3 regions of the Stieleria neptunia genome follow, and region 3 is predicted to be linked to each of the others. Evidence: riboswitches for the same ligand, from Rfam matches in the RefSeq annotation. Region 3 holds a riboswitch; each other region holds the start of a gene.

Region 1 (9,971 bases), 3.6 Mb from region 3:
CTTCGGGTTGCAGCCCGGTGGCACTGATGCCTTGGACACGTCCCCGATCCAGGTAGATCCACAACCGCAGACGTTCGGCTTCGATCTCGAGCACGCCCTGCTTGTGGCCGTTGTTGAGAAAATCGACGACTTCGCGAATGCCGAACACGGCGAAGCGGCCGGCCATGTCGGGCTCGGACGTTTCTCCGATGATCTCCGGCACCGCCGACCCCTTGGTCTGGGATTCGACAATCATGGCCGCGGTTTCGATCGCGTTTTCGACGGTCGTGCGGAGCAGGTTTTCGGTGTACGGTTTGGGCAACATGTCGACCACGTTGTCCAGATCGGCGTATTCCACGTAGGCTTTCTTACGAAGCGTCGAACTGACCACGACGGGGATCAGTTTCAGCGTCGAGGACGCGGCCAGTTGTTGACAGACTTCAAAGCCGGTTGTTCCCGGCAGCTGGTGGTCCAACAGAATCAGATCGGGCCGAATTTCCTCGGCCAGTTGCAAGCCGTCCTCCGCCGTGGGGGCAAGGGTGACGGCGTAACCGGCCGGGCTTAGGTGTGTATCGACCAGCTTGCGGATGGTCGCACTGTCATCAATGACCAGGACTTTTTTTTCGGCCATGAAACTGATTCCTCTGTGACGGGAAACGGAAGTGATTTGAAAAGGGCTTTGATCCGGGCGACGAGCCGCGGGCGGAAGCGTTAAAGGTGGTCCGGGTAAGGTTTGGCCCAATCGAATGGAGCGACGACCGCGTCGAGTCGTTCGGGCGTGAGTGGTTTTTGGATGTACTCGATGGCGCCCAATCGACGGGCCTGCTTGCCAGCGGTTTCGAGACTGCGGCTGCTGATCACGACGACAGGGATTGCTGCCAAACGTGGTTCACCCTTGATCGTTTCCAACAACTCCAACCCGCTCATCCGCGGCATGTCGATGTCACTGAAAACGATGGCGAAGCTTTCTTTGGAGAGCATTTCGATCGCAGCCTGACCGTCGTCGACCTGGACGACGGTGACCGGATACTTTGCCAGTGCCCGTGTCACACGCAGCCTGGCGCTCTTGGAATCGTCGACCACCAGCACCTTGGGCAGTTCTTTGCCGCAGGCGCGTTCTTCGGAGGCCAGCGGCTGAACGACTTGATGGGCGCCCTTGGACGCCTCGGCCAATCCACGCGGATCCAACAACAGCACCACCTCGCCCATTCCCGATAGCGTCGCACCGATGCACAGCGGATGTGACTTGAGCATCGGGGGCATCGGTCGAACCACGACTTCTTCGGGCCCGAGGACTCGGTCGACCAGCAGCGCAAAATCGCCTCCCAGCTCGCCTTCGACCGTCGTCGATCCGCTGGCAAGTTCGATGATGGCGCGGCGTGAGTGGTCCGCCTGGGCATCCGGATCGTGATGCCGCAAGGACAGGATGTCATGCAGATCGATCGGGGAGTAAGTGGGGTCAAATTCTCCGGTGCGGCGGACCGATTGAGCCGGCAAGGCGAACAACTGGCCGCCACTGCGGAACACCATCGCGTGCTGAATCATCGAAGGCAGCGGCAGGGACAGACGGATCGTCGATCCCGATCCGTGTTCCGATTCGACTTCCACCCAGCCCCGCATCCGTTCCAGCGTCGACGCCACGACATCCATTCCGACACCGCGCCCGGAGAGTTGGTTGGCCGATTCCCGTGTCGAAAACCCGGGATTGAAAATCAGCCGGGACAGTTCGGCATGACTGACCGATTTGTCGCCCTCGATCAAGCCCCGCTCGATGCCCCGTCGGCGAATCGCATCAAAGTCCAAGCCGCGCCCGTCGTCACTGACTTCGATGACCAACAGGTCTGGCCCCGAGTGGGCGTGAAGTCTGACGATGCCTTGCGCTGTTTTGCCCGCGGCAAGTCGGTCTTCGGGTGATTCGATCCCATGGCTGACCGAGTTGCGAACGATGTGCAGCAACGGTTCAAAAATCCGTTCTTGCAGCGACCGCTCGATCCCGGTGTTCTCTCCGACCAACTCCACACGCACCTGTTTGTGCTCGGTCCGCGCCGCGTCGCTGATCGCGCGATGCAGTCTGCGGAACAGCCCGGAAACCGGCATCCTTCTCAGCTGAACCAGTTCCAGTCGAAAGTTGCGGATGAATTGCGAAACCGCTTGGTTCCCGTCGGCGACGGGGCGGTAACAGTCACGCAGTCGCTGGGCGGATTCCAACACATCGTTGGCGACTTCATTGAGGTGCGAGAACGATACGCCGTCTTCGGCCAGGACGGGGTTGGCAAGGCTGTCACCGGCCAACAGGGCTTCGCCTTCGTGACTGAGCATTCGAATCCGGGTGACGCTGTGGATCAGCTCGTCGTGAATCCCTTTCAGCTCCGAGATTTCGGTGTCGCGCTGATTTCGCAGCATCACCAGTTCGCTCAGCATGTCCATCAGCCGATTCAGCTGGGACGCCTTGACCCGCACGGTTTCGTCATCGCCGTGGCTGTCCGCAAGCGTGTTTTTCTTCGGCGACCGCGGGGCCGATTGAGTGGCTCCGGTCGGCGGAGCGGTACCGGTCGGCGGAGCGGCCGACGGCGTGGGGGCGGCGGCGGCATCGTTCGCGGCGAACGTCGATTCGTCCTGCCCCGTCTCGTCGCCGTCGACGCGAGCGCGAATCAGATCGACATGCGGCAACAAGAGTTCGGGTGTGACCGCCTGGCCGGCGTCCTGCGTCTGACGAATCAATTCCTCGACTTCGTGGATGTAGTCGGCCAAGTTGGACATGCCGATGCTGGCCGAAGCTCCCTTGATGGTGTGAAGCTCGCGGCTGATGGTTTTCACGGGCCCGTCGTCGCCCGGTCCGGATTCCAGATCGAGCAGCGCTTGCTCCATCGATTCCAATCCGCGCGTCGCATCGTCCATGAAGGCTTCACGCAGTTCGTCGTCGATGTCCACCTCGTCCACGGCGGGCATGGCAATTGGGCTGCCGCCGACTTTGATCGCGTCGTGCGCCGTCGGCGCCGAGATCGAGTTGCTGTCTCGATCGCTGGGCTGATCCGGTTGATCGGCACCGGCATCCGGGTTCGTTGCCGGGGCTTCTTGCCAGGCACCGTCTTGCGAAGCGATCCCCCGAGTCTGGGCGCTCAGGCTGCTCAGCAAGGCCGCGATCTCGGCTTGACTGGGCGCAATCACGTCGGGCTCCGGGGCGGCGTTTGCTGCGGCGCCGGCCCATTCCCCTTCGGTGTCGGAAACCGCTTCCCCGTCGTCGGCGAACTCGCCGGACGTTTCGCACGAGTCGAGTCTCAGCTCGATCGCTTCCCTGAGCAGTTCCAACTGCTGACTGTCCACCTCGTCCGATGGTTCACCGAGCGCCGCGTTGCGGACCGAGTTGCAGCTCTCGACGACAAAGTCGACCAGGTTCAACACATCGGGGTCGTCATCGTTGAAATCCGAGAGCGAACGATCGACGGTATCGGCCAGTTCCCCCAGTTTCTCGACGGTCTGCTGCAAACACGCATCGACGTCTTCCAGACCGGCGTGGGTCAACTCATGGAGTAATTCGACGGCGTTGGCAAAGTCGGCCATGCGACGCGATGCGTCCGATTCGGCGCCGGCGGCAGCGGGGGCAGCGGGGGCGCACGAAAAGAGATGTTCGGTGAACGCGTCGGAGGAAGCGTCTTGGGTGCTCATTTCACTGCCTCCGCAACGCGGACGTTTTCGTGTCGGCTGGCAGCATCGGGCGTCGCGTCGGCGCGGGTCTGATTGGCCAATTCGAGCAACTGCCGTCGCTCGCCGGGATTGAGATCCAGATTGGGATTGGTGCAGCCCCGGAGACGATGGATATTGGAATCGAGGTCAATCGCTGTTTTGGCCAGCGACTTGATCGCCCAGGAGGCATGGTCGGCGCGTTTCCGATCGGCCTGATGGGCACTGGCGATCGAGTCGATGCCTCCGGCCAGCCCTTGAACCAGGTTTTGTTGTTGGTCGCCCTGTTGGGACAGGTCCGAGACGACGAACATTCCGGCCGCGGTGACTTGCGATAGTTCGTTCAAGGTGTCGCGGATGGCTTCGACGACGGCGATGTCGGATTCGACTTCGGTTTGTTCTCGGCTGAGCACGGAGAGCGAATCGGTGGTTTGCATTTCCAGGGACTCGGCGAGCACACCGATTTCCCGTGCGGAGTGTGCCGTCTGTTCGGCCAGTTTTCTCACTTCGTCGGCCACCACGGCAAAGCCACGCCCGTGTTCGCCGGCGCGAATCGATTCGATCGACGCGTTCAGGGCCAGCATTTCCGTGCGGGCGGCGATGTCGGTGATCGTCCCGACGATGTTGCCGATTTGGCGTGTCGGATCTCCCAGTGATCGCAGTTTCTTTTTGCTCGTTTCGCTGCAGCTGCGGATACGATGCACCCCCTCGGTCAGCACGTTGGTTTTTTCGATCGCTTTGGCCACCGCCTTTTCGGCCGAACCGATTTGCTGTTGCAGTTGGGCACATCGATCGGCAATCCGTTCGACGCCGTTGGTCAGATTTTGCAACAGCGCGTTGGTTCGGTAGGTCGCTTCGGACTGTTTGCCGCTGTGGATGTCGGTGTTGCATCTGCCGATCTCCACGACATCCTTTTCGATCTGGCCCATCAGCTCGCTGAGCGATCGGCCGACGCCGCCGAGCACGTTCTTGAACTCGCTCATGTCGGCCGAGTCATAGCCTTCGCGGCGCGAAAGTCGCGACAGCATGGATTGCAGTTCGCGTGCACTTTGCCGACTGGCGACTTCGATTTCGTCGTACCGTTGCGAGGTCTGCAGGACGGTGGAGCCGAGTTCGTCGAGCTCGCGGATCCCGCTGGAGACGATCGTCTGCTGTCGTTCGACCAGCATCGTTTTCAATTGTCGGATCCCGAGACCGACCTTGTGCGTCAACAACAGTGACGCGGCACCGGCGGCGGTCATCCCGGCGATCAGGACAACGACCCACTGGTAACCGCTCGACAGGGACGATCCGGCCATCGCCGCCGCCGTCGCGACGACCGCGACCAACGAGTGCGTGGCCAAAAATGTGATGTTGGTTTTCATACGGCGTTCCACTTTGACGCGGACGATGGGGTTGAGACGGTAGAAGGAAAGACGCACTGGGGCCCATGCCATTGGTCCTCCAGTGTTTGTTGTGCGATTCGCTGTAGCCCGTTGACGTCCAGGACGCTGATGACTTTTCCGTCATAGGTCGCCGTGCCCATCAAGACCGACATGGCGTTTTCATTGCGCTGCCCGGCATCGATGTGTGTTTCGATGCCGTCGATCGCGATCACTTTGTCGATCGCGATGGCCCACGATCCCAGCGGGCATTGCATCACCAACAGCTGTCCGCTGTCGGCTGATAGCCGCGCCTGGTTTCCGATCAGCGGCTCCAGATCGATCACCGGCAGAAACTCGCTCCGCAGATTTCCGATCCCCGCCAACGAAGGATGGCTCAGGGGCACCGGCACCACCGTCGGCATGATCGTTACTTCACGCACCGTGGTCGCCGGGACCGAAAACATCACATCGCCACATCGGAAGATGCAGTGTTTGTCGCTCAGGTTGGCGATTCTCGATTGATGGGAAATCACGCTTTCCATCGAAACTTCTTGGGGCTGAGAATGAATCGGGTTATTGGGTCATTTCACGCAAGGACTTCAGCAGTTGCATCGCCTCGCTCTCGTCGTCCGTGTCAACCGGATCGGTTGGTGGTCCGGCAATTTGCGGTCTGGCAGCCTGCGGTCTGGCAGCCTGCCGCGCGGACGCTTGTTGGGAAGGGGGAATCAGACCACTGACGTCGATCGTTTTTCCGCTCGCCTCCGACAAACGTTTCATGATCCCGGCGGCGAATTGATCGAGTTCGGTTTCCCACTGATCAAGCGTTTCCAAGCTCAGCTCGGAATCGTCATCGGTTCTGAAAGGGGGGCTTTGGGTCATCGCGAACGCACGGGAACAGGGAGACAAGTTGAAACAGATCGGATCGCCGTCACACGGTGCGCCGAAGCAGCGATTGGACGGTGTCGAGCAGCAGGTCGGGTTCGGTCGGTTTGGACAGGAACGCGCCGAGTTGGCTGCCGAGCGTTTCCAGGTGAGGTGCATCGGCGCTGGTCAAAAAGATCACGGGCGTCGAGCCGTCCCAGGATTCATCGGCGAGCAACTCGTGGCAGACGCCATAGCCGTCCAGGACCGGCATGTTGATGTCCAGGATGATCAGGTCGGGTTTGGTTTGATTGGCCACCTCCACCGCTTTGCGTCCGTCTTCGGCTAACGCGACTTGGTAGCCGGCGTCGCGAAGCGTTCGATCGAGCAGGCGCAAGACGGTGCGACTGTCGTCGGCAACCAAAATCGTTTGATCCGACTGGGCGGAAGAGGCGCCGAAGCGAGCGGCGACACCAGCGGTCGGTTTCGTTGCAGTCATCAATTGACTCCGGCAAGCCGGCAACGGGTCGGTCGCTGGCAAAGACGTGGGGTTGATTCGTTCGGTAGTGCGGCCATCTCCATCGAGATCCGTCACTTTGCGTGCACGGCTTCACAGCCGGCTTGCCTGTTCGCGAGCGCCGATTTCCGGCCGCACGCCTCCCTCGATAGCCCCATTGCATGATGGACCCACCGCGGGAAAAACGCTCCGAGCGATCGCCGTTGACGACGGCGAACGCACCGGAGTGTTCTGGTGAAGGGTTGGTCACTCCGCGAGAGAGTCAAGCAAAACCGTGAAAAGTGTCCGTCAATCAGAAAGACGGCAAACCCTCGATCAGACGATCCACCATCTCGTCGCTGTGCCCGGCTGAGAGCGATAGACGCAGTCGCGCCTGGCCTTCGGGGACCGTCGGCGGTCGGATCGCCGGCACAAACATCCCCAAGTCATACAACCGCTGCGATGCCGAAACCGCATCGGCGTCGGACCCGATCGGAATCGGAACGATCGGTATCCCGGACTCGATCGCCGCGCAAGCGAGCCCCAGCTCCGCGCGAACGCGTCGGGCCAGGGCACACACCCGATCACGGCGGCGGCGGATCTCTTGGGGATCCGCCAGCGCCACCAGCGCCGACTCGACCGCGGGCATCGACAACGCGGTACTGTAAATCAACGGACGGCAATGGTTGACCAGATAGTCCGCAACCACTTGCGGGCAAGCGACGAACCCGCCCTGGCCGCCGAGCGCTTTGCTGAGTGTTCCGATTCGAATCGGGATGTCGGCTTTCACGCCCCAGGCTTCGCAGGCCCCCGAACCATGATCGCCCAAAATGCCGGTCCCGTGTGCCTCGTCCACGATCAGGGTCGCGTCGTGCCCGGCGGCCACCTCGCACAGGTCGCCGAGCGGCGCGACGTGTCCGTCCATGCTGAACACCGAGTCGGTCACGATCCAAACGCGGCGGTGCGCGTCGCGGTGCGCGGCCAACAACCGGGCGACCGCATCGACGTCCCGGTGCGGATAAACGATTCGCTCGGCTTTGGACAACCGGCAACCGTCGATCAGCGAGGCATGGTTCAATTCGTCGCTCAGGATCAAGTCGCCCTGTCGGCAAATCGCCGACACCGTGCCCGAACAGGCGGCGAATCCGGTCGGGAACACCAGCGCCGCCTCGGTCTGTTCGAACCGGGCGATCGTTTCGGCAAGCAACTGATGACGATCGGTCCAGCCGCAAACCAACCCGCTGGCCTGCGCACCGACCGAATCAACACGGATCGACTTGGACGCCACAAACGACGCCAAACCCAGATAGTCATTGGAGCCGAAGTTGATCAACCGCCGGCCCGCCGCGTCGACCAAGTGAACACCGTCCAACCGCCGCGGATGCAACTGGCGCATCCGCCCGCGGCAACGCAACTCGGCTAACGTCTGATCAAAGTCATCCCACATCATGGCCTACACTTTCGCAATCACCGACGCGTCCCGGTCGAGACGTTTTTCGAAGGACTCGAACTTCAGCCATCGGGTCGCGTTTAATTGGTCTTTCCCTTGGCCACCATACTACCCCAGCTGTCGCGGAGCGGCACGATTCGGTTGAAGACGAGTTGCTTGTCGCTGGAATCCGCGTCGACGACGTAGTACCCCAGCCGTTCGAATTGAAACCGGTCGCCCGCCGCGGCGGTGTTGATTTCCGGCTCGGCAAACGCTTCGGTCACCGACAGCGAGTCGGGATTCAAATGATCCAGGAACGTTTGTCCGGCGGCGGTTTGGTCGGGGTTTTCGACCGCGAACAGGCGGTCATAGTTGCGGACTTCGATGGGGATCGCGTGATCGGCGCTGACCCAATGGATCGTGCCCTTGACCTTGCGTCCGGAGTTGTCTTGGCCGGATTTCGTTGCCGGATCGTAGGTGCACAGAATTTCGATCACGTTTCCGTCGTCATCTTTGACGACGTCGTGGCAATCGATGATGTAGCCGCTTCGCAACCGGACCGCGCCGCCTTTCTTGAGTCGGAAGAACTTGCGCGGTGCCTCTTCACGGAAATCATCCGCACCGATGTAAAGCGTCCCGCTGAACGGAACCGACCTTGTTCCGGCGGCGTCGTCTTCGGGGTTGTTGATCGCGTCGACCATTTCGACCTCGCCTGCGGGCCAATTCGTGATCGTCAGTTTGGTCGGATCGAACACGACCATGCGACGCGGTGCGACACGATTGAGATGTTCTCGGACGGCGTTTTCCAGACGGACGACATCGATCGTGCTGTTGAACTTCGCCACGCCGATGTCGGCCGCAAAGTTGCGGATCGACTCGGGGGTGTAGCCGCGGCGGCGAAGTCCACTGATCGTCGGCATGCGGGGATCGTCCCAGCCGCCCACGTGGTTTTCCTTGACCAGTTGCAGCAGCTTGCGTTTGCTCATCACGGTGTACGTCATGTTCAACCGCGCGAATTCGATTTGCCGCGGGTGATGGATGCCCAGTGATTGGCAATACCAATTGTAAAGCGGTCGATGGTTTTCAAACTCCAGCGTGCAGATCGAAAACGTGATCCCTTCGATCGAATCGCTTTGCCCGTGCGCCCAGTCATACATCGGGTAGATGCACCAGTCGTCGCCGGTGCGATGGTGGTGGGCGCGCATGATGCGATACATCACCGGATCACGCAGATTCAGATTCGGCGACGCCATGTCGATTTTCGCACGCAGGGTTCGGCTCCCGTCTGGGAACTCGCCCGCTTTCATTTTGCGGAACAGTTCCAGGTTTTCTTCGGCGCTGCGGTCGCGGTAGGGACTGTTCTTTCCCGGTTCGGTCAGCGTGCCGCGATATTCCCGCGTCTGCTCGGCGTTCAAGTCGCAGACGTAGGCGTGTCCCGCTTGAATCAGTTTTTCGGCCCAGTCATAGAGTTGCCCGAAGTAGTCGCTGGCGTAGTGCAACGAGTCCCATTGGAACCCCAGCCAACGGACGTCGTCCATGATCGATTCGACGTACTCGGTTTCTTCTTTGGACGGGTTGGTGTCGTCGAACCGCAGGTTGCATTGGCCGCCGTAGGTTTTGGCCAGCCCGAAGTTCAGACAGATGCTTTTGGCGTGGCCGATGTGCAGGTAGCCGTTCGGTTCGGGAGGGAACCGGGTGACCACGCCGTTCGTCTTTCCGGCGGCCAAATCTGCGTCGATCGCCTGCTCGATGAAATGTTTGGTCGGGCGTGACGATTCGGCGTTGGTCGCGCTGGAGCTGTCGGTCATGGCGTCGGCTTTGCGTTGGATGATAAAGCAGTTCTACGGAAAGGTGACGTGCCACGTCCCGTTCGGGTTCGTGCGCACGTCGACTGCCAGGATCAAACAACAAATCTGTCGAAAACGCAACGCCAGGATGCGACGGTCTGGACGGGCGTTAAATCGCCTCGGTGGTCTCGGGGTCGGGCTTTTTGACCGAGCGGACGAAGTTGATCAGGTGCCAGATGTCGTCTTTTTCGTATTCGCCGGGGACAAAGGTGGATGCCGGCATCGGGCTACCTTCGATGCCCTGCACGATCCGACGATACAGATCTTCGGCGGCTTCTCCGCCGCGAAACACGCCTTCGGAGAAATTACGCGGC
Region 2 (9,971 bases), 3.4 Mb from region 3:
ACGGCAATCCGGTGAAAGCCGCATGCGGTCACCTGATCAAGATTCTGTTGATTGATGCCGCCGATCGCAAACGCGGGCCGAGGCGTTTGTCGGGTTTCCTCATGCACCTGTTTCAAAAACGCCGTGCCCGCATGAGCATCAAACGACTTGGTGGTGCTGGGAAACGTCGGGCCACAGCCGATGTAGTCCGCGCCGCCGGCGATCGCTTGATGCACTTGGTCGATGTCGTGCGTCGACACCCCGACCAGACGTTCGCTGCCGACGACGCGTCGCGCCATTCCCGCCGGCAACTCGTCTTGCCCGACATGGACACCATCGGCGCCGGCAGACGACGCGATGTCGGCGCGGTCATTGACAATGAACAGCGCGTCGCAACCCTTGGCAATCACGGCGCCGCATTTGGCTCTTTCATAGAGCTGGCGATCAGAAGCCTGTTTATCGCGCAGCTGGAAGACATCGACGCCGGCATCTGACAAGGACCGAATCGTTTCGACAAACTCCGCTTCCGACCGACCGCAATCGATCAACAGATAGAGCACCGCATCGGCCAATCGACGTGACCGACTGCTGGCGATCGCGTGAAGTTCGATCTGGCGATGGTGCGTGTAGGCCCGGTAGCGCAGCGATTCGATCTGGCGAGCGAATTCAACGTCGATCGTCTTTCCGTACTCTTCCAGGACCCGCAGGGATTGTTGCACCCGCTCAGCCGCAGCGGTGATCACGTCGGCAATTTCCGTCCGCGAGTACTCGGCCGCCGTTTGCAGCGTGGTGCCGACATCGCCGTCGGTATCGCGGGCGGCGAGCAATTCGGCGCGGTTCAACCGCGACAGCGCGGCGGCAAGCTCGTGCCGAAGCTCCTTTGCAACGGCGGCGGCTTGCGAATCGTCCAATCCGAACCGCACAAACTCTTCGATCGTGCGAATCCCCTCGGCCGCCCGATTGGCCGACGCATCCAGAATTCGATAGCTGATCTGTCGAGAATCGTTCACGTGCATGGTCCAAACAAACGGGCAACGAAATCAATCAATCGGACATCGGCCGACGAAAGTTATCTCGCATTCCGGTCGTCCTGTCGACCGAGCCATCGAACGTCTGCCCCCCTGTCGTCGTTATCAACCACAGTGACTTGGCTCAGCCGTCTCGTTTGCTCGCTCACTGCCCGATGACGACCGTCCGCATTGGCCAGCTAGGCGAGTGGATTTCGTGAATTTTTCCATCGCTGCTTTCGACCACATAGGCCCCGCCGATGCGAGCGTTCAGGGTGATGGAAGCACCGGGCTGGAGCGTGCGTCCGCGTCCGCGGCGTCCGGTGGTTGTGATCGCGTACACTTTGACGTCCACGTCGGCGCGGTTTTCGAACGTCATGTCGACGGGCAAACGCCCGGGGCCAGAGGGACTGGTGTGTACCGCCGGCGTCATGTTCAACTTCCTCGGCGGATGTGTCGAACGCAGCAGGCTGCTGAGCCGGTTCAGGACGGATGGTTCGATCGTCTCGGCGAGGTTCTTTGTTTCACGTTTGCCGAGATTCGATGCGGAACCGGATTCGCCGTCATCGGTGCTGTGGTCGTAGAGTTCTTGAAACGTCACTTCTCCGGTCCCGAAATCACGCCACTCGATGTAGCGGTATCGGTCGGTGCGCATGGAATAGCCCATGTACTCGCGGCCTTCGTGTTTGCGGTAATACTGGCTGGTCACCGATGGATGCACCTCGGCGTCGGGATCGCGAAGGATCGGCACCAGGCTCTTGCCTTCCGCGAAGTCTGGTATCTCCAATCCCGTCAACTCACAGAGCGTCGGATACAGGTCCAGCAGTCCAGCGAGTGACTCGGTGCTCTGGCCTGAGGTCTTCATCGCGGGCGCGGCAATGATCAACGGGACGCGGGCGTCGATTTCGTAGTTTGTCATCTTGCCCCAGCCGCGGTATTCGCCCAGCTTCCATCCGTGATCGCTCCAGAGAACAACGATCGTGTTTTCGCGCAGGCCTTCCTCGTCGAGCGCCTTCAGCAAACGACCGATCTGTGCGTCAACGTAACTGACACAGGCGTGATAACCATGGACCAAACGCCGGGCTTTGTCGGCGGATAGTTCGTCGTCGTCCCACGGTTTGGGCATGCCGATCAGGTCGACATAGTGCGAGAGTTCGCTGTTGTTGTGCATCGCATACGGCGGTGCGCCTTGCGGGATTTTCTCGCCAATCAACACGGGCAGTTTGTCCGGGTCGTACAGGTCCCAGTATTTCTTTGGCGCGACGAGCGAAAGGTGGGGACGGATGTAACCCATCGCCAAGAAGAACGGCTGCTGGGATTTTCCAAGTCGCCGCAGATCCTCGATGCACAGGTCCGTGCGGGCTCCGTCCAGCACTTTGTGGTCCGGCAGATCCGGTGCCGACGTCGCAGGTCCGCGGAGGTTGTTCTTTCGCCAATCGTTCGCCGGCAGCTCGTTCATGGCCTTGCGAACCACGTCACGGGTGCCCTCGGGATAAAAAGTGGGCAACCGTGGCAGATTGCGAATCGGTTCGCTCCACGATTGCGGGTCCGGAGTCGGGTTGTGATAGATCTTGCCGTGGCTGACGGCCGTATAACCGTGCCTGCGCATCCACTGCGGCAACGTCACGGCATCGGGTTTCGCCTCGCGAAAGTGAATCGGCAACGTCCAGACACCCAACGTGTCCGGGCGCAACCCCGTCATCAAACTGGCTCGCGAAGGATTGCAAACCGCCACCTGACAGTACGCCCGGTTGAACCTGATGCCGCGGTCGGCCAAGCCATCCAGATGCGGCGTGATCGCGTTCCCATCGCCATAACAACCCATCGTCGGACGCAGATCATCGACGGCGATGAACAACACGTTCGGTTTCCGGCTCTGAGAAACGTTCGGCGATGTCGTTGCCGGTTCATCATGGGGCCCGATGGCGACCAGACTGTTCAGGGTCAAGAAAAGCAGGACGAATATTGTTCGTTGAATCGTTCTTGTGATCATCTGTTTTGTTTTCCCAAGCCAGTTTCCGCCCCAACCGATCATCCGGCCAGAAAATCTTTCGATCGCCCGAGCCGGTTACTCAGCTGATGGCTTGCGCGGCGCGGATCCCGCCACCGCGATGCTGCCGTTTTAGTCTGCCAGCACGGTCTCGATCAGTTCGGCGACATGCTCACCGAGCAACTTCGATCCTTCGGCGGTGTAGTGGACGTTGGCGGGCCGCTGGTGTTCTTTGACAGACTCTGCGAAGTCGAAAAATGGATCGATCTGAATTCCGCCGACCTTCTCGATCACTTTGGCGGCCGCCGCGTTGTACTTGGCCGAATCACCGACGACGCGTCCGGCGGCGCCCTCGGGCACCGGCGTCGTCTCGCGCCAAATGACAGTCTTTGCCTGTTGCTTGATGCGGCGGGCCAGTTTTTCGATGTTGGTTTGGTACTCGTCGATCGGCACCTGCTGGTGCGAGCCGTCGGCCTGCGGATCGGCCAGATTCTGGCCTTTGGGCCCCAGGTACTTGAGGTCATGAAGTCCGAAGTTCCAATGAACGACATCCCACATGCGATCACCGAGCCATTGATCGATCTGATCTAAACCACGTGTCGTCGGACCGCAATTGGTCGGCGGCCGAAACACGTTGGCCTTGCCTTGCATCGCGGCGCGTGCGGCGACCATGTAGCCGATGGAGATCGAATCACCGATCAGCAGAACATTGGGAAGCTTGGGATTGACGTCCGGGGGTTGAAAGGCAGGGTTGACCTTTTTCGCCGCCGGTTTTTTGGCGGCGTCCTTTTTGGCGGCGTCTTGGGCGGGGGCGGAAACGACGTGGGCGAGCGCAAGGGTCAGGCAGAGTCCGAATCGGATCATGGTCATCGGGTTCCATGGCAGGGGAAATGGATTTCAATTCCCCTCATGATATTTACCCCCGGCAAGCCGTGCCTCTGTCTCGGGCCCTCCGACCGCACTGATTGCCGTATTTCTCGAGGGTGTTACTTGTCGCCCTTCTGGGAGACGTTGCGAACGGCGAAGGGATTTTGTTGCGGACGCCCGACCCGTTGTTCACCTTCCAACGTCTCTTTGCTGATGACGACCGACGCGATCGGCAATCCGTACCTATCTTCGAGGATATATTGAATCGCGAAATCATCCTGCTCCAGAATCTCGATGATCTGCTCCGGCACATCGCAGTCATCCAAATCAAGCTTTTCGATGTTCTCCCGCATCTTTTCTTCGATTTTGACATTCCCAATTTTTCGAAGCTGTGCGGTCAATTCGTCGCTGACGGTGTACCAACCGTTGAGCGTTCCACCGTAGTCCATCGTGATCTTCGTCAGCGTGAAATTTTCGTCCAAGCGGTGAGGAAGATCTTTCTCGCTCTCCTTGATCATTCGTTTGATCTCCGCTTTGCTCAATTTTTGGTCGTCCGGTTTCTTGTTCATCAACGAATTGAGGTAGTTGCACCCTGACGAAGCAACGAGGGTGAGGGACAGCACGGCGGTGATCAGTCGAGTATTGAATTGCATCATGAAATCTTCCGGGTGAGTTCATCCTTATGTCGTTTGGTGATTCAGTTCCATCGATTGAGACTACGGCGCAGTTCGTTTTCCGAACCCCGTGTGACTTCCTTGGGTAGTGAAATGGGGTGTCCCAGCGGGGATTTGCTCACACTGACCGCTACGACCGTGACAGATAAACCCGGATCGGCCGGCGCGAACATTTAAGCACTTCACATTTTTGCATCCTCAGCTTTCTGACATACGGTCCAGGTAGAGAACGTGTCCGTGACGACGCGTTTCCGAAAACCCGATCGTCGCTGCGAAAGCAGGGTTGATCGACACGGTTTCGGACGGTGGTCGACTCCGCTTTTTTGGAGTTGTCGCTGCTTCTTTTCCGGGTTCCTTTTCACGTTGGAATGGCCCACTAAGTCATCGATGGATGTCTTCGATTTCGAAGGCTCCTTACATATGAGATTGAAAAATGAAAAAGTTCGCTAATAGCATCGTTGAGTTCTTGAAGGAAGAAGATGGCCCGACCGCAGTCGAGTACGCTGTGATGTTGGCCCTGATCGTCGTCGTTTGTTTGGCCGCAGTCGGCACGATCGGCACCGAGTCGAACAAGAAGTTCGAAGAAGTCGGAGCCGCAATCGCCGCTAACTAAGCGGACGATTCCTGCCCGGAGCGCGAGCGCTTCTGTGGCACAGCCCAAACACGTCCCGGCGCCAACGATCATTGGCGCCGGGGCGTTTTTTTTTGCCGACCTGGCACCTCGGTGCAAACCGCTCGATCAACAGGCCGTGACGCGTCCGCCGGGGATGACGCGATCACCAACCACACGGCGGACACGACTCATTCCCCTCAGATCGACATCAACGGTGAGGCCCGGACGCTGGCGCGAGCCGGCTGTCGGTTTAAGCCCCGCAAGCCCAATGCCACTTTCTTCGGCTCTGAAGGTGTTAGCAGAACGGCGCGAGCCGTCCGGTCGCGCTTCAAAAACACCGTGACAGACCGGAGGGCTCGCGCCCTACCGCTCACAACAAACACCCCGCTTGGCGTCAAAGTATGTGGCATTGGGCGCAAGCCTTCGGGTTCCGGTCCCGGCCAGACCGCGCCGATGCCATGGTGTTGGGTGTTGGGCGTTGGGCGTTGGGTGTTGGCTTTCCAACCCAGACGGATCCCGCCGCGGAGGGTCATGCTCGGCGCAGGTGTTACATCCCGACCAACGTCACCCTTTGCCGATGCAGAATGCTTTGTCTAACTGGAGTTTTTTGACTCACCCGATTCCTGACATAGGGTTCCGTTGAGAGCAGGTCACGACGACCTGCTGCCGAGGATTCGACCACACGACGGTCACCAGAATACTCGGACGGCCTGGCTCCCCAGAGAAAGGCAAACCGCACCGAAAGGGCGGGGCGCAAAGCTGCGGGTCCGTGGGCAAGGCAAACCGCTTTGTTCGAAGGATAGCCGAGCTGCCAAGGGAACAGTCGAGATCGTATTTCCGATGCGATCGCGATTGCCGAGGCAAGTCTTTTGGAGACGTGGCTGCTTCATTTCCGGGATCCTATTCACGTTGAATCGGACCAGTAAGTCATCGTCGGGCGTCATCGCAAGTGACATCCCACCGAGGAGTTTGAATAATGAAAAAGTTCGCTAATAGCATCGTTGAGTTCTTGAAGGAAGAAGATGGCCCGACCGCAGTGGAATACGCTGTGATGTTGGCCCTGATCGTCGTCGTTTGCTTGGCTGCAGTCGGCACGATTGGTACCGAGTCGAACAAGAAGTTCGAAGAAGTCGGCGCCGCAATCGCTGCTAACTGATAGGGCCGTTGGCGGAGTCCTCCCACGGAAGCTTCGCCGACGACCACCGCGAGAGATTCTCGACGATTGGCCGGTGTTTGGCTTAGTCGCATACACACCGGTCACGTCGAGTCTCTTTTTTTTGCGCCCACCCGTCTCGGGCGACCACGGAATCCACCATGAACTATCCACTCCTTCCCACTGATGCGGCAGAGCACGTTTGGCAGCTTTCGTGCTGTTTCATCACGTTGCTCTTTGCGATGTTCAGTTGGATGTTGGGACCGCGCTGATTCCATCGCGTGATCCACTCGCCGCATGCCGCCGACCGGCATGCACACACCTCCTGCCTTTCGGACGCGCCGGCCTTCCTTGCGATTCCGCCGCGGCCTGACTTCGACCATCAAACTACCTTTCTAGAGAATCGTCACGGGGAACTACGCCATGGAAACCATCATCCAGGGTCTGACTGAAAATTGGGCCGTCTGGTTTGTCACGGTCGTCTTGATCGTCGCCGCGGTCATCGATGGAGCCATCCTGAAGGTTCCGAATTGGCTGACCTTTCCATTCATCATCTGCGGTTGGGTTCACTGCACCATCCAGGGCGGGATGGCCGGACTGGGTTGGAGCCTGTTGGGCACCTTCGTCGGAATGATGCTGTTGCTGGTGTTGCGAAACGTCGGCGGAATGGGCGGCGGCGACGTGAAACTGCTCGCCGGGGTCGGTGCCTGGTTGGGCACCGTGGTGACGCTTTACGCGTTCGCCGCGACCGCAATCGTGGGCGGCATCATGGCCGTGTTCATGATCTGGAAGAGCGGGAACTGGACCAAACACTACGCCATGGCGCTGCAAATTTTGGAAGAATGGAAGACGGTGAAGAAACCTTCGGAGCTTTCCAAGATCGCCCGCGAGCGAAAACCGACCATGTATTTGCTGCCATACGGAATACCGATGGCAATCGGATCCATTCTCTATTTTGCCTACGCCGGAATGTTGGTCTGAACGGAAGCACAGACGTCTGTTTTTGGACACCAGGAAATCCACCTGAATTAGGGTGGCATTAACCCTCAAGGCGTGCTGATTTTGAGAATTTATCCTAGTTAGCCCCTCCTTGGCGTCTAGAGAAAGCAAACCTATTACACCAGCCCTACGCCTGCAGCATGCAGGGTTGCAGGCCGGCGCTGGTTGTAACCGAGTGAAGAGAGTGGGTTGACAGCCTCCTCCCAGCTCAGTCCTCCACACCCGACACGTTATCACCTGGTCTGGTACCAGCACACGCCATGCGAAACAAATCACTTTTCTTGCTACTTGCCGGCATCTGCGGCACCGTTGCGGCCGTCGGAGTCGGACAGTGGATGCAGGCACAAAACGGCACCCCCACGGAAATGGCGGAGATCTTGGTCACCACGGTTTCCATCAATCCCGAAGAACAAATCACCGCCGAGAAACTTCGGCTGGAACAGTGGCCGGCCGACCGCGTCCCGCAGGGCGCCTCGGCGGAGCTGAGCCAGTTTGAGGGACGATTCGCCAAGGTCCCGCTGTATGCCGGCGAGCCGATGTTGGACCTGAAATTAATGAATGAAGTCGAAGACAAGGTGGTGCCGAAAGGCTACGCCGTCGTCTCGTTGCCGGCCGGCCGTGACGGAACGGTCAACCTGGTCAGTCCCGGCGACCGCGTCGACATCCGCGGCTTTTTCACCAAGGGTGAGATGTTTGCCCGCGACATGGCACTCGATGTGTTGACCGGCATCAAGGTCTACGGCATCGATGGGATCACCAAGTTCGATCCCGACCAACCACGCACACGATCCGCTCGCGACATCCAGTTGCTGATCCGCAAGGCCGATGTCGAAGCCTTTGACTTTGCCAAGAAACTCGGCGAGATCTCATTGTCGCTGGGCAGTCCGACGGCCGATGACGAAAGTATCCCGGAAGGCGAAACCAGCGAAGCGGCCCGCAAGTTCCTGCGAGATCTGCAGGACCGTCGCGACGAACAAGAGCGGCTGAGAAAGCTTGCCGCGGAAGAAAAACCCGTAGAAGTCGCACAGGCGGAAGCCGGACCGAAGAAAGCGACCTTCCGCACCACAAAAATCATCAACGGAAGAATGATTGTTTACGAATGGGTGGAAGGGGAACCGTTGCCGCGTGTCGTCGGAGACACCGGAGCGCTTGACCTGGCGACCACGGATGATTCGGCCGAGCAATCAGCCGACCAAAACAAACCCACTTCCGATGATTATCTACGAGGCGCCGACAGCCCCTTCTTTCAGCCCGAAGGCGGAGAAGGATCTGACGAGTGAGTCCTCGATAGATCAGCAAAGTAAATCAAGACTCGCCGTTGTAGGAACGACCTTGCTTCGAATTCTGAAGCCAGACGGACCGAAGCGGCGAGCGTGACCCGTCCCCTTTTTTTATCCCGACGTTACTCGCAACGAACTGATGTATGTCGATGGTGAAAGTCATCGGCATCGTGTTTCGGAAGGATCCGAGACGAAGGTTCTGCAAGGATGCACCTGCGATGCAAATGTTCCGAAATGCGGTCCGCCCAGCCGCGCTCAAATTGATCGCCCTTTTCTCGGTGGCGTGTCTCGCGACTCATGCCGGCGCACAAGACGTCGACGACGCTCAACTGACTTCTGCCGCTGCGACAGCCGGCGCCGCCAACCACACGATCACACGTGCGGTTGAACGGATGCAAATGCTGGTCAAGTCGAGCAGCATTCTGACCTTGGAGGCGAAGATCCCGCGATTCCAAGTTCACAACGAAGAAGTGCTCGGTGCCACACCGATTTCGCAGAATCAGCTGCAGGTGTTCGCCAAGACACCCGGGACCACGCAAATCAATTTGTGGGACACCGAGGACAAGCAATACACGGTCGACATCACGGTGATCGCCGACGCCCGCGAGATCGAAGGCATCTTGTCGTCCCAGCTGCCGCTGGCGACGCTCAAGGTGATGCCGGTCAATGCCTCAGCGATCGTCTCCGGTTACGTCACCAGCGTCGACGATGTCGATCGGGCGATCGCCATCGTGGAACAATACTATCCGACGGTCGTCAACAACATTCGCGTGGTGGGTGTCCAACAGGTGTTGTTGCACACCCGCATCATGGAAGTCTCTCGGACCAAGCTTCGCGAGCTTGGTGTTGACTGGGACTGGATTGGTGACACGCGATCCTTCACCAGTTACCCGGGCGCGATCACCGACCCGACCAATGTCTTCCAGGGGGAGGAGTTCAACGCCTTCATCTCCGCTCTGCGCCAGCAGGATCTGGTGAAGTACTTGGCCGAGCCCACGGTGATCGCCACTCACGGCCGGCCGGCACGGTTCACCGTCGGTGGTCAAATTCCCTACATCGTTCCCTCGGGCAACGGAAACATTTCGGTCCGATACGAGGAGTACGGGACGTCGGTCGACTTCCTGCCGTTCGTCGTCGGACCCGGTCGCGTGCGATTGGAAGTCCGCCCGGAAGTCAAAGAACCCGACGAATCGCGTTCGCTGATCGTCGCCGGGGCAAACGTCATCGCGTTCAGCCAGCGATACGTCGAAACGGCTGTGGAACTGCAAGCCGGACAGACCTTTGCGATCGCCGGATTGCTGCAAAGCCGCACCGAATCGACCACTCGGGCGACGCCCTTGCTGGGAGAATTACCGGTCCTCGGCACGTTCTTCCGCACCGTCCGCGAACAGCGCAACGACATCGAACTG
Region 3 (9,971 bases):
AGAGTTCTGGCCGTACTCGGCGATCCTAACGCTGTGAAGCATTTTTTCGATGTGTTTCTTTAAGTTTTAGCGGCAGGGCGCGAGCCCTCCGGTTCTTCATCTCTGCCAAAACACCCGAGGGCTGGCGGGCTGTCGTTTTTGTGAGCCGCGCGCCGCGTAAGCGGCCGGGCACTGCGACGCTGCCCGGGGCCTTACGGCCAGCGGCTCACCATTGACTCAGCAGATCCCGATCTAAACCGACAGCCTGCTCGCGCCCTGCCGCTAAAAAGAGGCTTCACAGCGTAGCGGCGATCGGTCGAAAATGTTGGCGGCTGACCGGCTGAGCCCGTTTCCGTTGAGGCACTCTTCAACCGGCCTTTTCGGCGCGACGCTGCAGACTCGCCAGGTGCGGGTCGTTCACGGCGCGATTGATTTCATCGAGCGAGGTCAGCCCACGCAGGACGTAACTGTGGGCGACTTCGCCCAGCCGCAGCATCCCGTCCTCGGTCGTGATCGTCTCCAGTTCACAGGCGCTGGCCCGCCGGGCGATGGCTTCTTCGATCACGGTGTCCACCACCATGATCTCTGGCAATGCGATCAGCTGGTCATAGCCGCCTTCGTAGCAGAGGTGACAACCGAAGGGGACGAAGACCGACGCTTCTTCCCCTTGCATGCGACTGCGAATCCGCTCGGGGACTTCGGTCGGATGCGAGCCTTCGGACGGTTTGCGGCAGACCGGACAGAGCCGGCGGACCAAACGCTGATTGATCACGCCCGCCAGGGCGCTGGCCAAGAAAATGTGGTCACTGTCGTACTGAAGCATCATGTCGACCGCCTCGGCGGTGCTGGTCGAGTGCACCGTTGCCAGCACCAGTTGTCCGCTCGCCCCGGCTCGGATCGCGGTTTCCGCCGTTTGGCGGTCACGAATTTCGCCGATCATGATCACATCGGGGCTGTGCCGCAGCACGACCGTCAGAAGTTCTGCAAAGCCGAACCCGAGGCGTGCATTGGTTTGCGATTGCATCACGCCCGAGAGTGCATGTTCGATGGGGTCTTCGATGGTGTGGATTTTCCGTGAGCCGTCATTGAGCTCATTCATCATGGCGTAAAGCGTGCTGCTCTTTCCACTCGCGACCGGACCGGTGACGAGGATCAATCCGCTTCGTTGCCCGATCAAGTGCTCGATCGATTTCAGGTCCACCGAGTCCATGCCCAGTTCGTCGAGCGGTCGGGCGCCACGCACGGGATCGAACAATCGGATCGCAACGTCTTGGCCGTACAGCGTGGGGATACTGCTAAGGCGAAGATGCGCCTTGGAGCCGTCCGGCGTGGTGATGTTGCCTCGGCCTTCGACCGGGCGGATGGATTCACCCGCGTCGGCACCTGCCAAGACGCGCAAGTGTCCTTGCAGCCGATGGCCGTAGGTGCGGGCGAGTTTGCGAACCGGTTCGATCCGGCCCAGTCGCCGGACCGAAATCAGCACGGCGCCATCGACGTCCGAAACAAACAAATCACTGGCGTGTCGCTCCAACGACCATTCAATCAGGTTGGCGGCGAAAAGTTCCGGTGGCGCAAGCTCTGTCTCACCCTCCAGGTTTCCTTGGTCTTGCAAATCGATCATTGATTCGTCGTTCACGTTGCGGGTCTTCCAGGAGAATCGGAGAAGTCGGTCATGAGTAGCGGTTGGTTAATATGAACGATAACGGCGCACAACGCAAAAAACCGCCGGTGCCCCGTTCCCAACTCGGCTGCGGCGTGAAAAATAATGGCATGAATGCGCCACCCCCCAAGCAACTTCTCCGTCGATTCTACGGCTACGATGACTTTCGCCCCGGACAGGCGGAGATCATCGAACACGTCTTAGCGGGGGGGCACGCCATGGTCGTGATGCCGACCGGCATGGGCAAGTCGCTCTGTTATCAGATTCCGGCGCTGTCAAGTGCCGACGACGACCGCTCGATCGTCTTGGTACTTTCCCCCTTGATCGCACTGATGCAGGACCAGGTCGATTCGTTGCTGCGACGGGGAATCGATGCCAGTTTCATCAATTCGTCGTTGGACCGCGCGACGCGTTTGGCCCGCTATGACGCCTTGGCCCGAGGGCAGTACAAGATTCTGTTTGTGACCCCGGAGCGTTTCCGCAAGGACGACTTTTGCGAGGCGCTGTCACGACGATCGGTCCGTCTGTTGGCGATCGATGAAGCGCATTGTGTCAGCCAGTGGGGCCACGACTTCCGCCCCGACTACACGCGGGTGGCCGAGATCCGCGCGTCGATCGGCGATCCCACCACGCTGGCGCTGACCGCCACCGCCACGGCCGAGTGCCGTCAAGACATTTACCGCCAGATCGGCATCGATGCATCGCAAGTCAAACTGTTTCACCAAGGCATCGATCGCCCGAACCTGCGTTTGGATGTGATTCCGGTTTATGACGAAGAAGAAAAACGGAACCAACTGCGTGACATCCTGCGTGATCCCGAGTACCGCTCGGGCAGCGCGATCGTCTACTTCTCGTTGATCAAAACACTCCAGCGTTTCAGCGATCACCTGCTGTCCGAAGGGATCGACCACGTCAGTTACCACGGTGATTTGCCACGCCATCATCGCCGTCGCGTGCAGGACGAATTCATGTCCGGCGATGCCGATCTGGTGTTGGCGACCAACGCCTTCGGCATGGGCATCGACAAGGAAGACATTCGCATGGTCGTGCATGCGGAAACCCCCGGATCGATCGAGTCTTATTACCAAGAGATCGGACGTGCCGGTCGCGACGGGGAACCGAGTCGGTGCGTGTGGTTGTACGCGCAAGAAGACTTGATGACGCAAATGCAATTCATCGAATGGTCCAATCCCGATGCCGCGTTCTACACGCGGTTGTATCAATTGATGGCCGAGCACGGCGAGCAGTGCAGGGCGTTCGGTCTGGATTGGATGAACGGCCAATTGCAACGTCGCAGCAAACACGACCATCGGATCGCCACGGCGATTTCGATCTTGGATCGGCACGGTGTGGTCGCCGGGCCGCGACCACCGCAGTGTTTTGAAGTGCGGGCGCCGCTACCGGCGCGTCTGCAAGACGATGAACAATTGGCGGAAAAGAAACGTCGCGATCAACAGCGGTTGTACGCGATGGTCCAGTTCGCAGCCGAAGAAGGCGATCGCAAGCCGTTCCTGAATCGCTACTTCGCCGATCCGGCGGCACCAGGATGATCCCGGCACGCGGCGTGAGCCAGTGGCGCGTGTCGACCACCGGCCTGTTGATTTCATCTTGTTCCCAGGCTCCGCCTGGGGACACACTGCTCCGGAGGCTCCGCCTCGCAAACGAGACACGCGTGTGGCGGAGCCACACCGATATCGCGTTCCCAGGCAGAGCCTGGGAACGAGGGGGCGCGCCGCTCGCTGACACGTCCCGCTGGCGTCAGCCGGTGCTTTCACGCCGCATCACGGTTTCGGCGACGATGTCCATTCCCTCGAAGGCAAAGAACCCGGGGACGAAGCTGACCGCACTGATCGGGATCGTGATCCGGACTTTGATGTCGTCGCCCGGTTCGGCTTCTTCCAGAAACGTCGGGGTGATGACCACGTTGGCGCTGGTCAGGTTCATGATCGCCAATTCTTCGTTCACCCGTGCTTGCACGTCTTCGATCGACGCGGTGGGACGAATCCCGACGCGCGCCCCTTCGCGCGAGGCTTGGACGACGGCTTCTTTGATCATGCTGATTCGCCCCATCTCGATCAGCCCAAAGGTGAAGGTCAGCATGACGGGGACGATCAAGGCAAATTCGACAGTCGCGGCACCGCGACGCGACGCTTTTCGACGGTTTGGATGGTTTCGACGGTTCATTGGAATCACTGGCGTTTGATGATGCGTTTGTTTCACTTGTTGGTCTGTGCTTGCGGTCGGGCAAGTCGTCACGACATTCGGCGATTCGCGCTACCGGCCGAAACGCTTGACGAGTGCCACGACCCGCAAGCGAGTCGACGAAGCACTAATCGACGAGCATCACGGGCGTGAACAAGAACTCGCTCTCTTCGATGGGGGCTTCTTTAAAGATCGAGTATCGGGCCACCATCGGAGCCGGTTGAATCGTCAAGTGCTTCTTTTTCATCGGGCCGGTCAGTTTGACGCTCAAGATGCGGATGCCTTCGAAGCGGACGATCGTGTACATCGCGTTGTTGCCGTTGCCGTGGACGCTGGTAAAGATCGGGATGATCCGGGGCTGGCCGATGATCGCTGCCAATTCGTCTTTGATCCCCGCGCTGATTCCGGTATCACCGTTGAGTTCCAACTCTCCATTGGAATCGAATTCCAGCGAATGGCCGAGGTCGTCCATGTCTTGGGCCGAGATGCCGTACAAGATTTGCCGGCTGAGATCGTTGGTGCTGTTGTTGCTGCCACCGATATCGACGGTCCCACGGTTACCCGGCGATCCCGTTCCGGTCGGATAGAGCGAGCATTCATAAAATCCGTCGCTGCCGCTGGTGACCTGACCGCCGGAGTACGAATAGACATCCTCGGTCTGCTTTGCGACGACTTGCTCCCAGGTTTCCAGATCCAGGGCGATCGGCAGGATGTCCAACGTCTCACCCGCATCCTTAGGCTTGTGGAACCCGGAGATGGTCTTGAACAGAGCAGCGGTCGACCGCGCCTGCAACGATTGTTCGGCGCGGCCGGTGACGGAACCAAAGAACAACGGGATGGCGGAGTTGTTGGCTTCGGTCTGTCGGACGTGGACGCGGACGGCATTGAAACGCGAGGGGTCCGCGGTGTCCAGGTCACCTGGTTGGTTGCGATCGTAGAAGCCCATTTCAATGTCGGCGTCGGCGTTCAGCGTCGGCGCTCGGGAACTGACAACGTTCTTGGACGCGATCATCGATGCGGCGTCGTTGATCTGGCACTGCACGGCGGTTGCGTCGTCGCCCTGGACCACACCATCGAACAGTTCCCAACACGCGGACATGGCCGCGGCATCCGCCGTCCGTTTGACTTCGGATCGGGAAACGTTGATGTGTCCATAGTCGATAGCGATCGCCGAGACGACCAACAGTCCGGCGACCAGCACCACACTGAAGACAAGTGCCGAGCCCTTGCGACGTTTTGCCGAAAGGCGATTACCCGAAGTGACGGTTGGAAAAGCAACGGGTTTGAGAGCGCGATCGCGCTGCAATGTCGATTGAAACATGGGATAACCTGATTAGATGACGGGACCGATCTCACTCGATAGACGCTCGCGGAGCTGCGTCGGTGTCGTTATGTCGCTGGACTTCACGCGTTTGCGCTTCGTGCTTGTCTGCACGGCGGGATGCTCAGTGGGCAAATTGGTTGACGTGGATCGTCTGGGTGTGACCGTTGGTGTAGGTCAAATGGACCGTCTTGAGCCGAATCGATGCGACCCGGTTTTTCCCGAATCCGATGTCCACCGTCTCGAGACTCTTCTCAGGCGTGTAGTGGTCCAGCGCGTGAAGGTCTTGGTCATCCATTTGCACCAGGTATTCCGGGCCGCCGAAATGGCCCCACTGCATGCTGTGTCCCTCTTTTACCGCGAACATCAGTTGGCCATTGAAGACAGCCATCGCACTGGTCCATTCAATCCGGTCGTTGTCGCAATACAGCGTCTCTTGAATCTGACTGCGTTCTTCGTCGACGAGCGTTTCGTTGCAGAAGGCACCGACGTGGAAACCGCCGCTGGAGTAGCCGTCATCGGCGGCGTAGTTCATCTGCAGTTGGAAATAGCAATCGGCGTGATCCGCGTCGGGATGTAGAAAGAACGCGATCTGGGGCGAGTTGATTTTGACTTCGGGTTCGTTGATCGTCAGTTCCCAATCCTCTTCAACCATGAACAGGACGGGTTCGGTCGCTGCGGCGAGGCCGGGGATCAACGCGAACAAGCACCAACCTCCCGCAATCAGTGTGGCGCGCATGGCACCGAGTCGAGTCAATGCGTGTGACATTTGGGTTCCCTGAATAGACGAGGCAGAAAAGATGCCGCAGCTGAGATTGGGAATCCCCTTCGGTGGTCTGGCAATCCGTCCGCTTCGAATGAAGCGTGCCGGACCCATGACTTTGCGTCCCACGCTTGCACGTGGTTTGCCGTTTCGAGGGTTTTGAAAGGGGGAACCGTTCGAGCTGACTTGGCAATCAAACGCTATGTCGATTTGCGTCTGGAAATGCCCGTTTCCCCAAAAGTATGGTCTATGAAGAGACGCCCCCCCGTGCGCGTCGTGACGGTCGTCGCAGTTGTCGCGGCGCGATGAGGGGATGCCCTCAGTTTTTTGGGAAAGCCGCCTGGGGGCCCGGCTAATGGTGACCCAGGGTTGTGGTTCGACGCCGCCGGCGTAGCGGCCGAGGATCGGCGAATGGGACCGTCCAGCTTGAGAAAGACGCGAAACGCGGCAAAGACCAATGATCTGGCCGATGGGGTGTGATGCGGTCTGCGGATCGTGGTACGACGTCCTTTCCAGGTCGTCGTCGGGAGTCCAACGGACGACGGCCCGGAAGGGCCATCGTACTTGGAACAGGAGAGTGCTGCTGGCGACGGCCCGGAAGGGCCATCGTACGTGTGAGAAGGAGAGTGCTGCTGGCGACGGCCCGGAAGGGCCGTCGTACTTGGAAAGGAGAGTGCTACGGGGCGACGGCCCGGAAGGGCCGTCGTACTTGGAAACGCGGTCGTCCTACTGAATCAGCCGTGTTCCGGGACCACTGGCCGTGGCGGTCGCGGTCGTTCGAGCGACGGGCGGCTGTTCGTACAGATCGAACTCGGCCCACAAGGGAATGTGATCACTGATCGCATTGGCCTGTTGTTCGGAAAGGCCCAGGTCGGCCTTCAAATCAATCACGCCGAGTCGGCCCGAGTATTCGGCGGTCACGCTGCTGTCGATCAGGATGTGATCGTTGGTCTTGGTGCGGTTGATATTGGTTTGGATGTCGGCCGCCAGCGAGAGCACGCCGGGGATCGATTTCAGTTGTCCCAAGTTCTTTTCGCTGACGTTCAAGTCACCCAGCAAGATGAAGTCGTCTTCGGAGTACTGTTGGAATTCGTATTCCCGGACGCGTTGAAAGACGTCGGCCAGCACGTTGATTTCGCTATCCTGGTCGTCGGGATCGACACGGTCGGGTTTGGTGTGAACATTAATCATCGTGAAGCGAAACGGCGGCTGCCCGCTATCTTGGGGGACGACGGTTTCGAACGTAGCCACCATCGGCTCGCGGTACATGCGTTTGCCGGGATCCTGCACGACATAGGCGGAACCGGGCACCAGATTGATCCGTGACCGATCCCAGACGAAGGCGTACGATTCCAAGTAGGCTTCGCCGATCGGATCACTCATCGTCGCGGCAAAATTGCCGCCGGATTCGTTCAGCAACCCGACCAGTCGCTGCAGGGCGATGCCGTCGGCCCCCTGCAGTTCTTGGATCGCCACGACATCAAACGTGCTGACGATCTTGGCGATCGTTCCCAACACATCGACGCCGTCTTCGTTGGTTCGAATGCTGGATTTTTTGTCCGCGAAGTGTTCAATATTAAAGGTCGCGATGCGAATCCGATCCGTTGGACGATCGGTTCGGTCGCCCAGCGAAATCGTTTCGCCGCGAAACGCCGTCTCGGGATCCGGCCCGAGCAATCCGTCAAGCGACGAAAAACTCAGCCCACCGGTGAGCAACATGTAAAGCGCGTACAGCAATCCGAGCGTGGTCGCGCCCGGGCCGAACCAGCGCAGCAGCGGATTTGTGCTACTGAAGGAGCTTTTTCGTCGACGTTTGGAAAAGATCCCCACCCCGGCCTCCTTGCCGAACGTTGTTGGGCCCAACCGTAGCGGCCGGGGCTGACTTTGATCACCCTCTCGATCGTTTGAGGTGGCTATAGTTAAACTTGGGCGACTGGGGCAACGGCAAAACGACAATCGGGAGTGCGTGAGATGTCGCAATGGCAGGATGTGGAGCGGCGTCTGGTGCGGGTCCGCAAGTTCGCGGGGTTGATGGATGACCGATTCGTTTTGCCCGGAACCCGCATCCGATTCGGATTGGACACGTTGGTGGGGCTGTTGCCTGGCGTGGGTGATGCAGCCACCGCAGCAGTCGGGCTGTGGTTGATCGCCGAAGCGGTTCGCATGAAAGCGTCAACGGGGGTATTGATCCGGATGTGCGGCAACGTCTTGATCGACGCGACACTCGGGGCCGTGCCGATCGCCGGTGACCTGTTTGATTGGTATTGGAAGTCCAATCGGCGGAACGCGGTCCTGTTGGAAACGCATCTCAAGAAGCGAGTGGGCGATCGATGAGGCAAACGATCGACGCGTTGCCACGGTTCACGATCCTGATTCACGCCATCGGCGGCGATTTCGCCAGGCAGCAACCGCCCACTCGGAGACCTGTCGCGGAGGGGCGCATGGGCACGGAGAGCATCGCCGCGGGACCGGTGCATTGGGACTGGTTGTTCCAACCGCCAGACGCTCGATCAGTGGGTGCGGCAGACGATCCAGGCGCGGTGAACGTCGCCCCCCCAGCGTCTGCGGTGGCAACGCTATGGACCTGGGCGACCGACCCGATCCCCGAGTTGGACCATCGACCAGCGCGTTGGAAGGATCGGATCACCACGCCGGCACTGCGGTTGGCGGATCATCGCGAGCGTTATTTGGATTTCGAAGGCGACATCGGGGCGGGCCGCGGATCGGTCCGGCAACTTGCCACCGGGCGATACGAAGTGCAACGCCAGACGGCGACCTGCTTCGAAGCTCGGCTGCGCTGGACGCGTTCAGCAACGGAAGATTCAACCACGGGGATGCGTCACGGTCGAGATGCCGACGCCCGGGTGGTGATTCGGTTTTCGCGATCGGGCGGAGACGCGCCCGAGCCGCATCACGCCTGGACGGCAACTCTATTCACCGAGCGGGACACTTAGCGACGCAGGGAAGCCAAGTGGGGTGTTCTTGTTAGCGGCAGGGCGCGAGCCTCTCCGGTCTGTCAAGGTGTCTTCGCGTGCTCACAAATCGCGGGGTGAACCGTTGTCCGAGAGCGTCTCGGAGTCCGGTTCGTCGTCCAACTGTGCGAGTTTGTAGATTTCACCCTGGGGCGCGAACGTGGATGATTGCAGGTCACCGGTTTGTCCGGTGACCATGAGGTGTTGGTCGGCCAGTTCGATCGATTCGATGATCACCGATCCGTCCAGGTGTCCCGGATACTGGTCGGGCAGATCGATCAGCGCGATTGATTCACCGTCACGCGTTTCCCATTGCAAATTCAGGTTGGTCTTGGATGCGATCAACTTGATTCGGTCTTTGAACTGAGACAGCGGCAGCGGCAGCGCCCCGGCGCGGATCTGCTTGATCGAGACGGCCAGACGGTTGGGCTGGTCGGTCAATTGGACACTCAGCTCGCATGACAACACGGCGTCGAGGCGTTGGTCCTTGAATCGAGCCGCGGCCATCAACAGACCGTCTTCGATCATCACGCGTGGCTCTTGCAATCCTTTGGCTTCGAGCGTGGGGAACCGTTTGGGAAGTTGATCGATCAGCCAGGCGTTGATTTGTTCGGCGGCAAACCGGGCCTGCCAGAGTCCGGGTTGGGCGACATCGTCTTGCAGTTTCTGCACGTCAGATTCGAGCTGTTCGACCGACTCGGCGACATCTTGCGGCGGGGGCGCGGCGATGGCGCGCTCGTAGAATTCGGGCACCTTTTTGGTTTCGCGATGAGCCCAAAACGCAGTGGCACCGAGTGAGCCGACGAGTAATGCGCCGACCAACAGCAATCGTTTGATCAGTCGCATCCACATAAACAGTCTTCCTCGTTAGAATCGAATCGGCTTCGGCAACCAGTCACGCAGACGATCGGCAACGCTTTCGCGTTTCGGGGTGGGGTCCGTCATGGTACCGGCGTGACCGGCCGTGGGCGTCGGAACCGTTCCGGAATGTTGGGCGACCGCGGTCGCCGACGAAGAGTTCCCCGTCGCAGAGTCCGACGGAGGGGTGCCCCGCTGATCGGTTCGAGCCATCAG

What was found. A riboswitch is a leader RNA that binds a small molecule or an ion and turns the genes downstream of it on or off. The one in region 3 is predicted to bind cyclic di-GMP.
Region 1: another riboswitch for cyclic di-GMP. It lies ahead of Enr13x_RS37010 (response regulator transcription factor); the one in region 3 lies ahead of Enr13x_RS11995 (hypothetical protein).
Region 2: another riboswitch for cyclic di-GMP. It lies ahead of Enr13x_RS00180 (Flp family type IVb pilin); the one in region 3 lies ahead of Enr13x_RS11995 (hypothetical protein).

What each region holds. Positions count from the first base shown of each region.
Region 1 is NZ_CP037423.1:10,806,816-10,816,786, forward strand. It holds gene Enr13x_RS36985 (response regulator) at 1-610, opposite strand, end outside; gene Enr13x_RS36990 (hybrid sensor histidine kinase/response regulator) at 691-3,645, opposite strand; gene Enr13x_RS36995 (methyl-accepting chemotaxis protein) at 3,642-5,024, opposite strand; gene Enr13x_RS37000 (chemotaxis protein CheW) at 5,021-5,566, opposite strand; gene Enr13x_RS37005 (hypothetical protein) at 5,598-5,903, opposite strand; gene Enr13x_RS37010 (response regulator transcription factor) at 5,953-6,384, opposite strand; cyclic di-GMP riboswitch class I at 6,445-6,521, opposite strand; gene Enr13x_RS37015 (aminotransferase class I/II-fold pyridoxal phosphate-dependent enzyme) at 6,695-7,831, opposite strand; gene Enr13x_RS37020 (glutamine--tRNA ligase/YqeY domain fusion protein) at 7,912-9,618, opposite strand; gene Enr13x_RS37025 (c-type cytochrome) at 9,767-9,971, opposite strand, start outside.
Region 2 is NZ_CP037423.1:35,741-45,711, reverse strand. It holds gene Enr13x_RS00205 (thiamine phosphate synthase) at 1-989, opposite strand, end outside; gene Enr13x_RS00200 (sulfatase) at 1,153-2,934, opposite strand; gene Enr13x_RS00195 (SGNH/GDSL hydrolase family protein) at 3,109-3,846, opposite strand; gene Enr13x_RS00190 (hypothetical protein) at 3,963-4,499, opposite strand; gene Enr13x_RS00185 (Flp family type IVb pilin) at 4,951-5,130, shown strand; cyclic di-GMP riboswitch class I at 5,848-5,946, shown strand; gene Enr13x_RS00180 (Flp family type IVb pilin) at 6,107-6,286, shown strand; gene Enr13x_RS00175 (A24 family peptidase) at 6,707-7,264, shown strand; gene cpaB (Flp pilus assembly protein CpaB) at 7,543-8,562, shown strand; gene Enr13x_RS00165 (type II and III secretion system protein family protein) at 8,781-9,971, shown strand, end outside.
Region 3 is NZ_CP037423.1:3,446,814-3,456,784, reverse strand. It holds gene Enr13x_RS12020 (hypothetical protein) at 1-2, shown strand, start outside; gene Enr13x_RS12015 (GspE/PulE family protein) at 347-1,615, opposite strand; gene Enr13x_RS12010 (RecQ family ATP-dependent DNA helicase) at 1,750-3,189, shown strand; gene Enr13x_RS12005 (TadE/TadG family type IV pilus assembly protein) at 3,398-3,823, opposite strand; gene Enr13x_RS12000 (pilus assembly protein TadG-related protein) at 3,969-5,162, opposite strand; gene Enr13x_RS11995 (hypothetical protein) at 5,287-5,931, opposite strand; cyclic di-GMP riboswitch class I at 5,990-6,082, opposite strand; gene Enr13x_RS11990 (exonuclease/endonuclease/phosphatase family protein) at 6,652-7,755, opposite strand; gene Enr13x_RS11985 (DUF4112 domain-containing protein) at 7,897-8,259, shown strand; gene Enr13x_RS11980 (hypothetical protein) at 8,256-8,879, shown strand; gene Enr13x_RS11975 (hypothetical protein) at 8,961-9,749, opposite strand; gene Enr13x_RS11970 (hypothetical protein) at 9,765-9,971, opposite strand, start outside.